DNA from 3 places in the Gulosibacter massiliensis genome. Region 2 is predicted to be linked to each of the others. Evidence: predicted binding sites of a transcription regulator. Region 2 holds the regulator's gene; each other region holds the start of a gene.
What was found. The regulator LexA, encoded in region 2, represses DNA repair genes until DNA is damaged. The targets are predictions, from matches to a motif close to TCGAACANNTGTTCGA.

Region 1 (3,273 bases), 950 kb from region 2:
CCGAGGATCACGGCGAGGGCGAGGAAGAGGTTGTAGAAGCCTTGGTTGAAGGCAAGCTCTTTCTGCACGGCGGCCTCTTCTTCAGTGCCGGTGCCGAACGTCTTCCGGGCAAGCGGTCCCGTCCAGGCGATCGACTCGAGATAGAAGATAAAGACGTGCACGAGCGCCGCGATGCCGGCGAGTAGGAGACCTGCGATGACCATGATGAAGCTGCTCCCCCTTGCGTCGAGCGACGCTGTCCATTCTGAACCGACCGGTTTAGAATATACTGAACCGGTCAGTTCACGCAATGGAGGAATTCATGGGCCGCACCCAGACCTTTGACACCACCGAGGTTGTTCGGGCGGCGCGCGCGGTCTTCTGGCAGCACGGCTTCGAGAACGCCTCGCTCGCCGAGCTCGAGCAGGCCACCGGCCTCAATCGCTCGAGTATCTACTACGCGTTTGGCTCGAAGCGCGGGCTGTTCGACGCCGCCGTTGAGAGCTATCTCGACGAGATCATCCGGCCGCGGTTGCAGCCACTGAAGGGCGATGTGGTCGCGGCAGATGCGCTCGAGCAGTATCTTGTCGGGCTTCGCGCCGCACTACTGCAGGTTGGCTCGCTGCCAGCGACGCACGGATGCATGCTGGTCAACACCGCCGGCGCGCCGATCGGCCACGACGAGGCGGTCGCACAGACGATTCGGGCCTACACCGCGGAGCTGCGTGAGGCGATGACCGCGGGCGTGCGGGCCGCGCGGCCCGATGCTTCTTCTTCAACAGTGGAGGCACTCGCCGAGTCATGCACCAGCCACGTCATTACCGCGATGGCGATTGTGCCGATCAGCCCCGAAGATGCGGCCCGGGCGCTGGATGCGGCGCGCGCGTTGATCGCTGCGGAGTAATTCGCGGGGCCCAGCTGCGAACTGGTTGGATCGCAGCCTTGACAGTGGGTCGTCGTCATATTGCAGTAGCACAGGGCCCACCCGGCGCTAGCGCGCGCTGCCCGACAGCCATGCCAATGTCGGATGCTCGTGGTGAACTGAAACCAGTCGCCAAACCGCCACGAAACCCACACGTCCGAAGTCATGTCGGAGGCTCATGCAAGAGTGAACACAGGCCGGAAACCTTCCCGCCAATGCTCGAAACCTCGAACATTCCGCCCGACTTGAATAGAACATTATTTCTATTGCCATAACGCGTGCATGCGTATATGCTTGCTACAAAGGTTCCCCCATTGACGCACCTTCGAGGAGGTGACGCCCGATGCCCGCAACGACCCCTCCCCCCGGCTCTGACTCAGATGAGCCGATTCGTCGCGCACCGAAGCACCGGCCAGACGGCACCACCCCACCACCCGAAACCGACGGGCTCAATGACGCGCTCGGGGCGATCGAAGAGATGGTGCTCAACGGGGCGAAACTCGAGCAGACCGGCGCATTCCTGAAGATGATGGGGCTCGCGCAGGCGTACGCCGTCGCGGAGCACCGCACCTACACGCAGCTGCAGGAACGCTCCTCGGTAGTGAGTCCCGACGACCTGCTGCGGCTGAACCTGCGATCGATCGTCGCGGAGTTCGGCATCCACACGAACGAGTCCGACACCGCACTACTCAACCGGGCGTATGACGCGCACCGGCTTGGCACCGACTTCACGGTGTGGCTCGACCCGCTGCGGGAGGCGGCGGTGACCATGCGGCACGCCCGCGCACTCCTCCGGCACGCCGGGATCGTGCCCGATGAACGCCTCGACGAATACGCGTCGAAAGTGCTGGAATTCGCGAAGGGCGCCACCGTCGCCGCGACCGACGCATTCGCCCGCAAACTCGCCGCCGAATTCGGGGCGGAAGAGTTCGAGGCGGCGTTCGAGCACGAGTACCAGGCACGCCATGTGACCATCGAGGACCGCGAGTTCGGGATGTCCCGCATCACCGCCGACGTGCCGACACTGCAGGCGCACGCCGTGTACGACCTCATGAACAAGCAAGCCAAGGCCTTGCGTGAAGAGAACGTGAACGAGGCCGACGAACACCGACGTCGCGTGCGCGAGGCGCAGGCACGCGGGGAAGACCTCTCCCCCGCCGATGCCGAGTTCGTTGAGGACCCGCGCACCGTTCGCCAGTTGATGGCCGACCTGTTCGTCGAAACCTTCCTCACGACGACGCCGCAGAGCATGCGCGAACACGAGGCCAAGGGTGGCTCGCGGGTGTCAGCGACGGTGAGCATCGTGATCCCGGTGCTCAACCTCCTCAACCCGGACGCGCCGCGCGATGTCGCAACGATCAACGGGATGACCCCGATCAGCATGACCGAAGCCCGTGAGATGGCGGGCAAGGCGAAGTGCTTCCAACGCATCCTGACCGACCCGATCACCGGGCACGTATTGACCGTCGACTCGCGCAATGCGACCCCCTCGATGCGACGGTTCCTGCAGGCGAGGGACCAAGTGTGCCTGTTCCCGGGCTGTCGCAGACCCGCGCATCAAAGCGAACTTGATCACACGAAACCGTGGGCCGCGGGCGGCAAAACCGACGTCGACAACCTCGGACACCTCTGCCCAAAACACCACACCCTGAAACATCAACGTCCGTGGGAGTGCGAACAACTCGGGAACGGCTGGGTCCGGTGGCGCACCCCGCGCGGCGAACGGGTGACGGTCGAACCCGCACGAGTCGGGCCGATCTTCAAACCCGTCGACGACCAGGAGTATGACGCGGTCAACGATCCCACTCCGTTCTAGCGGCCCCATGCCATCGCGCCTAACTTGTACCCCGCTGACGGGCACGCAGGCTGTCGTCGAGCGCGGGGCGAGAACGGGGCATGGGCGCGCATCCGGGAGGAAAACCAGAAAGTCGCAAGCCACCGAATCAACGATGCCTTGCGACTTTTATCTGGTGCGCGAGGGGGGACTTGAACCCCCACGCCCTCACGAGCACACGGACCTGAACCGTGCGCGTCTACCAATTCCGCCACTCGCGCGCAAGGAACGACCCTACCATAATCCGGGCGCAATCGTCACGAGTGGGCGAAGACGGCACACGCAACTCATACTCGGCCACTACTATGCCAACGGTAGACCTCGTACGTAGGAGACAGTGTGGGAATTCTTGACAAATTTGAACGGGGGCTGGAGCGCGCCTTCAATGGCGCGTTTGCCAAGACGTTCAAATCTGGCCTGCAGCCTGTCGAAATCGTCGCCGCGCTCAAGCGTGAATGCGACACGCGCGCCTCGATCGTGTCGCGCGAACGCATCCTCGTTCCAAACCGCTTTCACGTCATCGTCTCGCCCGCCGACT
Region 2 (3,273 bases):
CGTGTCGCTGTGCTCGAGTGCCGCGATGGCCGCCGCCTGCGTGATCGCCGACAGGTGGTACGGCAGGCGCACGAGCCGCACGGCGTCGGCGACGGCCGGGTCGGCCGCGAAGTAACCGAGACGCACACCGGCGAAGGCGAAGGCCTTCGACATGGTGCGCGAAATGACGAGCCGGGGGCGCCCCTCGAGCAGGCTCAGCGCCGTCGGCGCGCCGTCGTGACGGAACTCGGCGTACGCCTCGTCGACGATGACGATGCCGTCGGTCGCGTCGTAGGCGGCCTCGATGGTCTCGAGATCGAGCGGGGTACCCGTGGGGTTATTCGGCGTGCAGAGCAGCACGACGTCGGGTCGCTCGGCTTCGATGGCCGTGCGCACGAGCTTAGGTGTGAGCTCGAAGTTCTCGTCGCGGGGCGCCGCAACCCATTCGCTGCCGACGCCCTTCGCGAGCAGCGGGTACATCGAGTAGGTCGGTGCGAAGCTCATGATCTTGCGGCCCGCTCCAGCGAAGGCCTGGAGCAGCTGTTGGAGCACCTCGTTCGAACCATTGGCTGCCCAGATGTGCTCGGGTGTGAGCCCCTGACCGAGGTACGTCGCGAGTCGCTCGCGGAGCTCGGTGAACTCGCGGTCGGGGTAGCGATTGAGCCCCGGCAGCGTGAGCGAAATGCGCTGAATAATCGAGAGGGCGACGGCCTCCGGCACCGAGAACGGGTTCTCGTTGACGTTGATGGTGATCGGCAGCGCGTCCTGCGGCGCGCCGTACGGCGTCAGCCCACGCAGGTCGTCGCGAATGGGGAGGTCTTCGAAGCTCGTCACCCCATTATCTTAGGCGTCCGGAAAACCACCGCGGGCGCCGCCTCCGGAAGGGGTGGTTGCGACGCCCGGCACGGTGGTGGTGGTGGTGGTGCGTGGCTTCCGGGCCGCGGCCGTGTCCGCGGCCCGGAAATCTGGTGGTCTAGTAGTTCGGCAGCGCGAGCTCTTGGCCTGCCTGCACCGAGGAGCTCTCGAGCAGGTTGAGGCGCATGATCTCGTGCACGACGTCGCGCACGTCATGGCCGTCGGCGATTTCGTCGGCGATGCTCCAGAGGGTTTCGCCCGCGAGCACCGTGTGGTGTTCGAACGTGGTTGCGGCAGCGCTGCTCGTGTTCGATGCGAGCGCGGCGGGAACCTGGGCGATGCCGACCCCGACGCCGAGGGCGACGGGAGCGAGCAGAAGGGTGCCGAGGAGTCGACGACCACGGCTCGTGAGCCGCAGGCGGGGCTGCGCGGTGGCGCTGGTGCGTGCAGTAAGAGCAGTCATGTTGGTCGCTTCCTTTCGACGTGCATGCGAGGTGCATGCGAACATCTGCTTCGAATATAGATTCGACATGTTCGAAAAGCAAACACTTTTTCGAGAATAAGGGCGACACGCTCGAAAAGGTGTTTGAGTCCGGTGCTGATGCCACGTAGGGTGACTTCAACGGAACACAGCTGACCACGGGCCTCCGACACGGCCTCGTGACCACCACCTCAGGAGGGCCGATGGCCAAGCAGATCAAGCCCCTGTCGGACACGCAACAGCGCATCCTCTCGTTCATCGCAACGTTCCAGAACAGCAATGGCTTTGCCCCGAGCATCCGCGAGATCGGCGACACCGTCGGCCTCATCAGCTCGTCGTCGGTGGCCTATCAGCTCAACCAGCTCGAGAAGCGCGGCTACATTCGCCGCAACGCGAATCAGGCGCGCACCATCGAGTTGCTCGTCGATGTGGCGATTGACGAGGTCGAGCCGAGCATCACGCCGGGCCCGACCGCCCTCGTGCCCCTCGTCGGGCGCATCGCGGCGGGCGTGCCGATCACCGCCGAGCAACAGGTCGAAGAGGTCTTCCCACTCCCCCGCCAGGTCGTCGGCGACGGCGAGCTGTTCCTGTTGCTCGTCTCAGGCGACTCGATGATCGACGCCGCGATCTGCGACGGCGACTGGGTCGTCGTGCGCCAGCAGCCCACCGCGAACAACGGCGACATCGTGGCCGCCATGCTCGACGGCGAGGCCACGGTCAAGGTGTTCCGTCAGCGCGACGGCCACACCTGGCTGCTGCCGCGCAACTCGAACTACGAGCCAATCCTCGGCGACGAGGCGACGGTGCTCGGCAAGATCGTCGCCGTGCTGCGTTCGGTCTAGCTCGCGCTAGTTGTCGTAGTCCACGCGCGGCAGGCTCAGCACGCGCTCGTCCGACTCGTCAACGCGGGCGCGCGGCTTGTGCCGCACCGGCGGCTTCTTGCCCTCGGGAGCTGAGCGGCCAGCAACCCGAAACTCCTCGAACACGCCCATCTGATCGGGATGCACGCGGGCGCGCAGGTGTGTGCCATCGGTATCGTGCAACTCGCGCAGCACGCCGCCCTGGTCGTGCAGCATCGACACGAGGTCGCCGCGCTGATACGGCACGACGAGCTCGACCTCGATCTCGCGCATCGGCAGCAACTCGGCGATGCGCTCCTGGAGTTCCTCAACGCCCTCGCCCGTGTGGGCCGAGACGAACACCGAGTTCGGCTCGAGCGCGCGGAGCATGAGCCGCGTGTCGGCATCGATGAGGTCGGCCTTGTTGAACGCAATGAGCTCGGGCACGTCGCGCGAGTCGATCTCAGAGATGACCTCGCGCACGGTGCGAATCTGCCCCGCCGGGTCGGGGTGGCTCGCGTCGACGACGTGCACGAGCACATCCGAGTCGGCGACCTCCTCGAGCGTCGAGCGGAACGCCTCGACGAGCTGGTGCGGCAGGTTGCGCACGAAGCCGACGGTGTCGGCAAGCGTGTACGGGCGCCCCTCGGGTGTCTCGGTGCGGCGCACCGTCGCGTCGAGCGTCGCAAACAGCTGGTTCTCAACGAGGACGCCCGCGCGGGTGATGCGGTTGAGCAGCGACGACTTACCGGCGTTCGTGTAGCCCGCGATCGCCACCGAGGGCACGAGATTTCGGCCGCGCTCGGCGCGCTTCGTGTCGCGCGACGTCTTCATGCCTGCGATCTGGCGACGCAGCTTCGCCATGCGCGTGTGGATGCGGCGGCGATCGAGCTCGATCTTCGTCTCACCGGGGCCGCGCGAACCCATACCGGCGCCGGCTGAACCGACCTGGCCACCGGCCTGCCGCGACATCGACTGACCCCAACCGCGCAGGCGCGGCAGCAGATATTCGAGCTGCGCGAGCTCGACCTGCGCCTTACCCTCGCGGCTCTTCGCGTGCTGGCTGAAGATGTCGAGAATGACGGCGGTGCGGTCAATGACCTTGATCTTCACCTGATC
Region 3 (3,273 bases), on a different contig from region 2:
GCGCACCGTCGATGGCGATGTGGTGCCGGTCGAGGCGGCGTTCGTGCTGCCGGCGTTCGAGGCACAGATCGGGTTTCTCGACGACGACCTGCGGCCCGATCTTGATGCCGAGGGCCTCATCGTCGCCGACAACTTCGGCCGCACCCGTGTGCAGAACCTCTACGCGACGGGCGAGCTCACCGCGCCCGGGCCCGAGGTGCTCATCATCTCGGCGGGCAAGGGCGCACGCACGGCGATCGCCGCGCACCGCGACGCGACCGGGTTCTAGAACGGCGCCGGGTCGTCGGCGTACTTGAACTCTGGGCCCATGACTGGGCCCATCGGTTCTGGGTAATCGATGAACACATGGCCGAGTGGTGAGGTCCACTCGAGCACGCCGCCGCCGAGATGTCGTACTCGCCAGGGCTTGCGGTGTTTCTGTATGTGGTGGCGTTTGCAGAGGTATTGCAGGTTTTCGGGCACGGTTTTGCCGCCGATTTCCCACGGAATGGTGTGATCGAGCTCGCATTTCGCCGCGGGTCGGCGACAACCGGGGTGCCGGCAAGTTTGATCTCGTGCACGTAGGTAGCGGGTGAGCGATGCGGTCGCGACCCGGGTGTCGGCCGTAATGACGTGGCCGTTGATGGGGTCGGTGAGGATGCGCTCGATCGAGGGCACATCGCCGAACCAGTCGCGAGCCTCCTCGACGCTCATCGGCTGTGTGCCGTTGAGCGTCGCGATGTCGCGCGGCGCTTCTGGGTCGCGAAGCGCGAGCACGGGCACGACGATGCTGATGTTGGCTTCCACGCGCCGTTTGCCGGCGGACTTGCTCTCGAGGATGCCCTGCGGGGTGGAGGTGAGCAGGGTGTCGAGGAGGAGGTCTGCCCGGATTTGCTCGATGGTGCGCTCGTCGGGCCGGAAGTCGTCGGCGTCTGTGCCAGATGCATCCCCGCCGTTCGCTTCGTTGTGTTCGGCGATCTCGCGCTTGTTCTCATCGCGCAGGATTTTGGCCTCGGTGGTCAGCAGGTCGAACGCAGCGTTCGCCATGCTCGAGGGCAGGTACGCCGAGAGCCAAGACATGCCGTTCTCGACATCTTGGATGACGACGCGGCGTTCTTGTACCTCGCGGGCATGGTTCTCTTCGAACTCGCTTGCCGCGAGCCGTGCGGCCTGGCGCTCGGCGAATTTCTCGGTCTTGCCGGGGAGGTGCGTCTTGGCATAGTTGAGCACCTGCTCGCCGTAGGAGTCGAGGACCTCGTCGGGCAGGTCTTTCGAATGCCGCAGCATCGAGTCAACTTGTTGCTTCGAGACTTCGCCGGCGCGCAACGGCTCGAGCCAAGAGGCGAACTTTGAGGTGAGCCGGTGTGAGGCGTGCGCGCGCGTGATCAGTGCGGCGTCGCTGAGGTTGAGGAGGGCGCCATAGGAGCCCATGATCGAGCGAAGGTTGTGGCGAAAGAGCTCGGCATACGCCCCGCGATGCGGGTGTTCCGCACGTTCGGCGTGTGACCGCTGCTCGGTGATGAGGAACGCGGCCGAGAGCGCCTGTGCCTCGGCGGCGTCGGCCTTGCCGCGTGCCGCCTTCACCTCGACGAGGAAGTCGCCGATCTGCTGTAGCGGCTCGTTGAGTCCATCGGTTTCGGGAGGAGGCGTGGCGGAGTCGAAGTGGTCGTCGGCTGGTGGCGTAGATGGCATCGGGCTGCACCTCCTTCGCGGGATGTGTCAATTCTCCCAGCAATAGAACAGAAAGGCAAGAGGAATCTTCAGTGCATTAGAACAAACATGCTAATTAAGCCCACGTGCTTCGGCGTGCATCCTCTCGTCGTGCGAGTCGAAGTCCCGTGGAGCTGAAGCAAGTGCACCACGGGCCTACGACATGAATCGACGACGCTGGATATTGCGTGCCGCTGCCCGTCTCGGCGCGGTGCGGCTTTGCCGTCTACGCGAGCTTGCCGAGCTCGGCGATGGTGTCGGCGAGGATGCGCAGCTGATTCGTGCGCACCCGCTGCGAGTTCGCGGATGCGCTGATGCCGAGGGCTTCCGCGGCGCGCTGATTGTCGACGCCATCGAGCAAGAGGCGGAGGCTGTGGCGCGCGCCGGCGCGGAGCCGCGCGAGCTGCGCATCCACGAGCTCCACGGTCACCCGTGCCAGCGGGTTGGCGGCCTCGCGACCGTCGACAATGCCGGTGCGAACGTCGACATATTGCGGGTCGTTTTCGAGGGCTTCGGAGGCCTCGATCGCTTCGCGGGCGCGCCACCACGCGCTGCCGTCCTGTATGTCGCGCTCTTCGTCGATCACTCGAACCTCGCCGCCGCCGAGGCCGAAGCGCAACTCGACCACGCCGTCGAGCAGGAGTCGCAGTCGGTAGCTCGCAGCGAGCGCTGCACCGAGCGTGGGGTAGATGCCCTGCAGTTCGTCGCCAACGGTGGGATGCAGTGGCTCAAGCGCTGCCGCAGAGTCGAGTTGGGGCAGCGCGTCGAGAATCGCCGCGTGGGCCGCCGAGCGATCAGAGCCGCGCGAGTCGACGATGTCAACAAGCAGCGCCACGCATGAAGTATTTGCCTTCATTTTGCTCATATGAAGAGTTTACCTTCATTTTGACTGCTTTGGAAGGGGTGGAGGCTGAGGTGGAGTGGCCGCAATGTCGCATGCTGCTGCTTGACTTGCGTTAGCGGCCAGCCTCGGCGTGGCACGACACGCCCTGGCTGAAACTGCGACAATCAACAGGCGCGCCTCGCGTACCGCGAAGCAAACCTTCATTTCTCAGAAATGAAGCCCAAACCTTCAGTGCCCGCGAGCGAACTACACCCGAACATCCCACACCGTAGGAGGCGAAATGGACCCCCTCGAGCTGCTGCTCAAGGCCCTCATCATCGCCGCCCTCGGCGTGGTCGCGCTGCTCGGCAACCCGGTCGTTCGCTTTCTGCTGCGCCGCATCGATGCACCGCAGCCGTCGGCCGAATCAGGCCTGCCGCTGCTCGAGACCGGCCGCGTGCTGCGCGGGGGCCGCTGGATCGGCATCCTCGAGCGCGCCGCCGTGTACGCGACGCTCGTCGCCGGCTTCCCGGCCGGCCTCGCGATGATCATCGCGATCAAGGGCCTCGGGCGATACCCCGAGTTGCGTGCGCAGGCCGACTCTCGCGTGGGCGAGCTCTTCATTATTGGAACGTTCGCGAGCATGCTCTGGGCGGCCGCGTTCGCTGGAATCGCGTATGGAGTGGTGCGACTGTGGTGACCAATGACGGCGGCAATCTCGACACGGCCGGGCTGCCCGACTCTGTGCAGCAGCGGCTGCT

Region 1: a site for LexA is predicted at 1,152-1,167, ahead of EJL01_RS04910 (HNH endonuclease signature motif containing protein). Genes of this name have one in related genera too.
Region 3: a site for LexA is predicted at 1,749-1,764, ahead of EJL01_RS11690 (HNH endonuclease signature motif containing protein). Genes of this name have one in related genera too.

The regions. Positions count from the first base shown of each region.
Region 1 is NZ_UYZX01000001.1:1,012,779-1,016,051, forward strand. Features, by position in the region: gene EJL01_RS04900 (DUF1304 domain-containing protein) at 1-203, opposite strand, end outside; gene EJL01_RS04905 (TetR/AcrR family transcriptional regulator) at 302-883, shown strand; gene EJL01_RS04910 (HNH endonuclease signature motif containing protein) at 1,245-2,717, shown strand; tRNA gene EJL01_RS04915 (tRNA-Leu) at 2,870-2,956, opposite strand; gene EJL01_RS04920 (FHA domain-containing protein) at 3,075-3,273, shown strand, end outside.
Region 2 is NZ_UYZX01000001.1:1,962,834-1,966,106, reverse strand. Features, by position in the region: gene EJL01_RS09320 (histidinol-phosphate transaminase) at 1-813, opposite strand, end outside; gene EJL01_RS09315 (LysM peptidoglycan-binding domain-containing protein) at 953-1,297, opposite strand; gene lexA (transcriptional repressor LexA) at 1,519-2,157, shown strand; gene hflX (GTPase HflX) at 2,164-3,273, opposite strand, start outside.
Region 3 is NZ_UYZX01000002.1:410,307-413,579, forward strand. Features, by position in the region: gene EJL01_RS11685 (NAD(P)/FAD-dependent oxidoreductase) at 1-268, shown strand, start outside; gene EJL01_RS11690 (HNH endonuclease signature motif containing protein) at 265-1,671, opposite strand; gene EJL01_RS11695 (SatD family protein) at 1,916-2,524, opposite strand; gene EJL01_RS11700 (hypothetical protein) at 2,814-3,212, shown strand; gene EJL01_RS11705 (HD domain-containing protein) at 3,206-3,273, shown strand, end outside.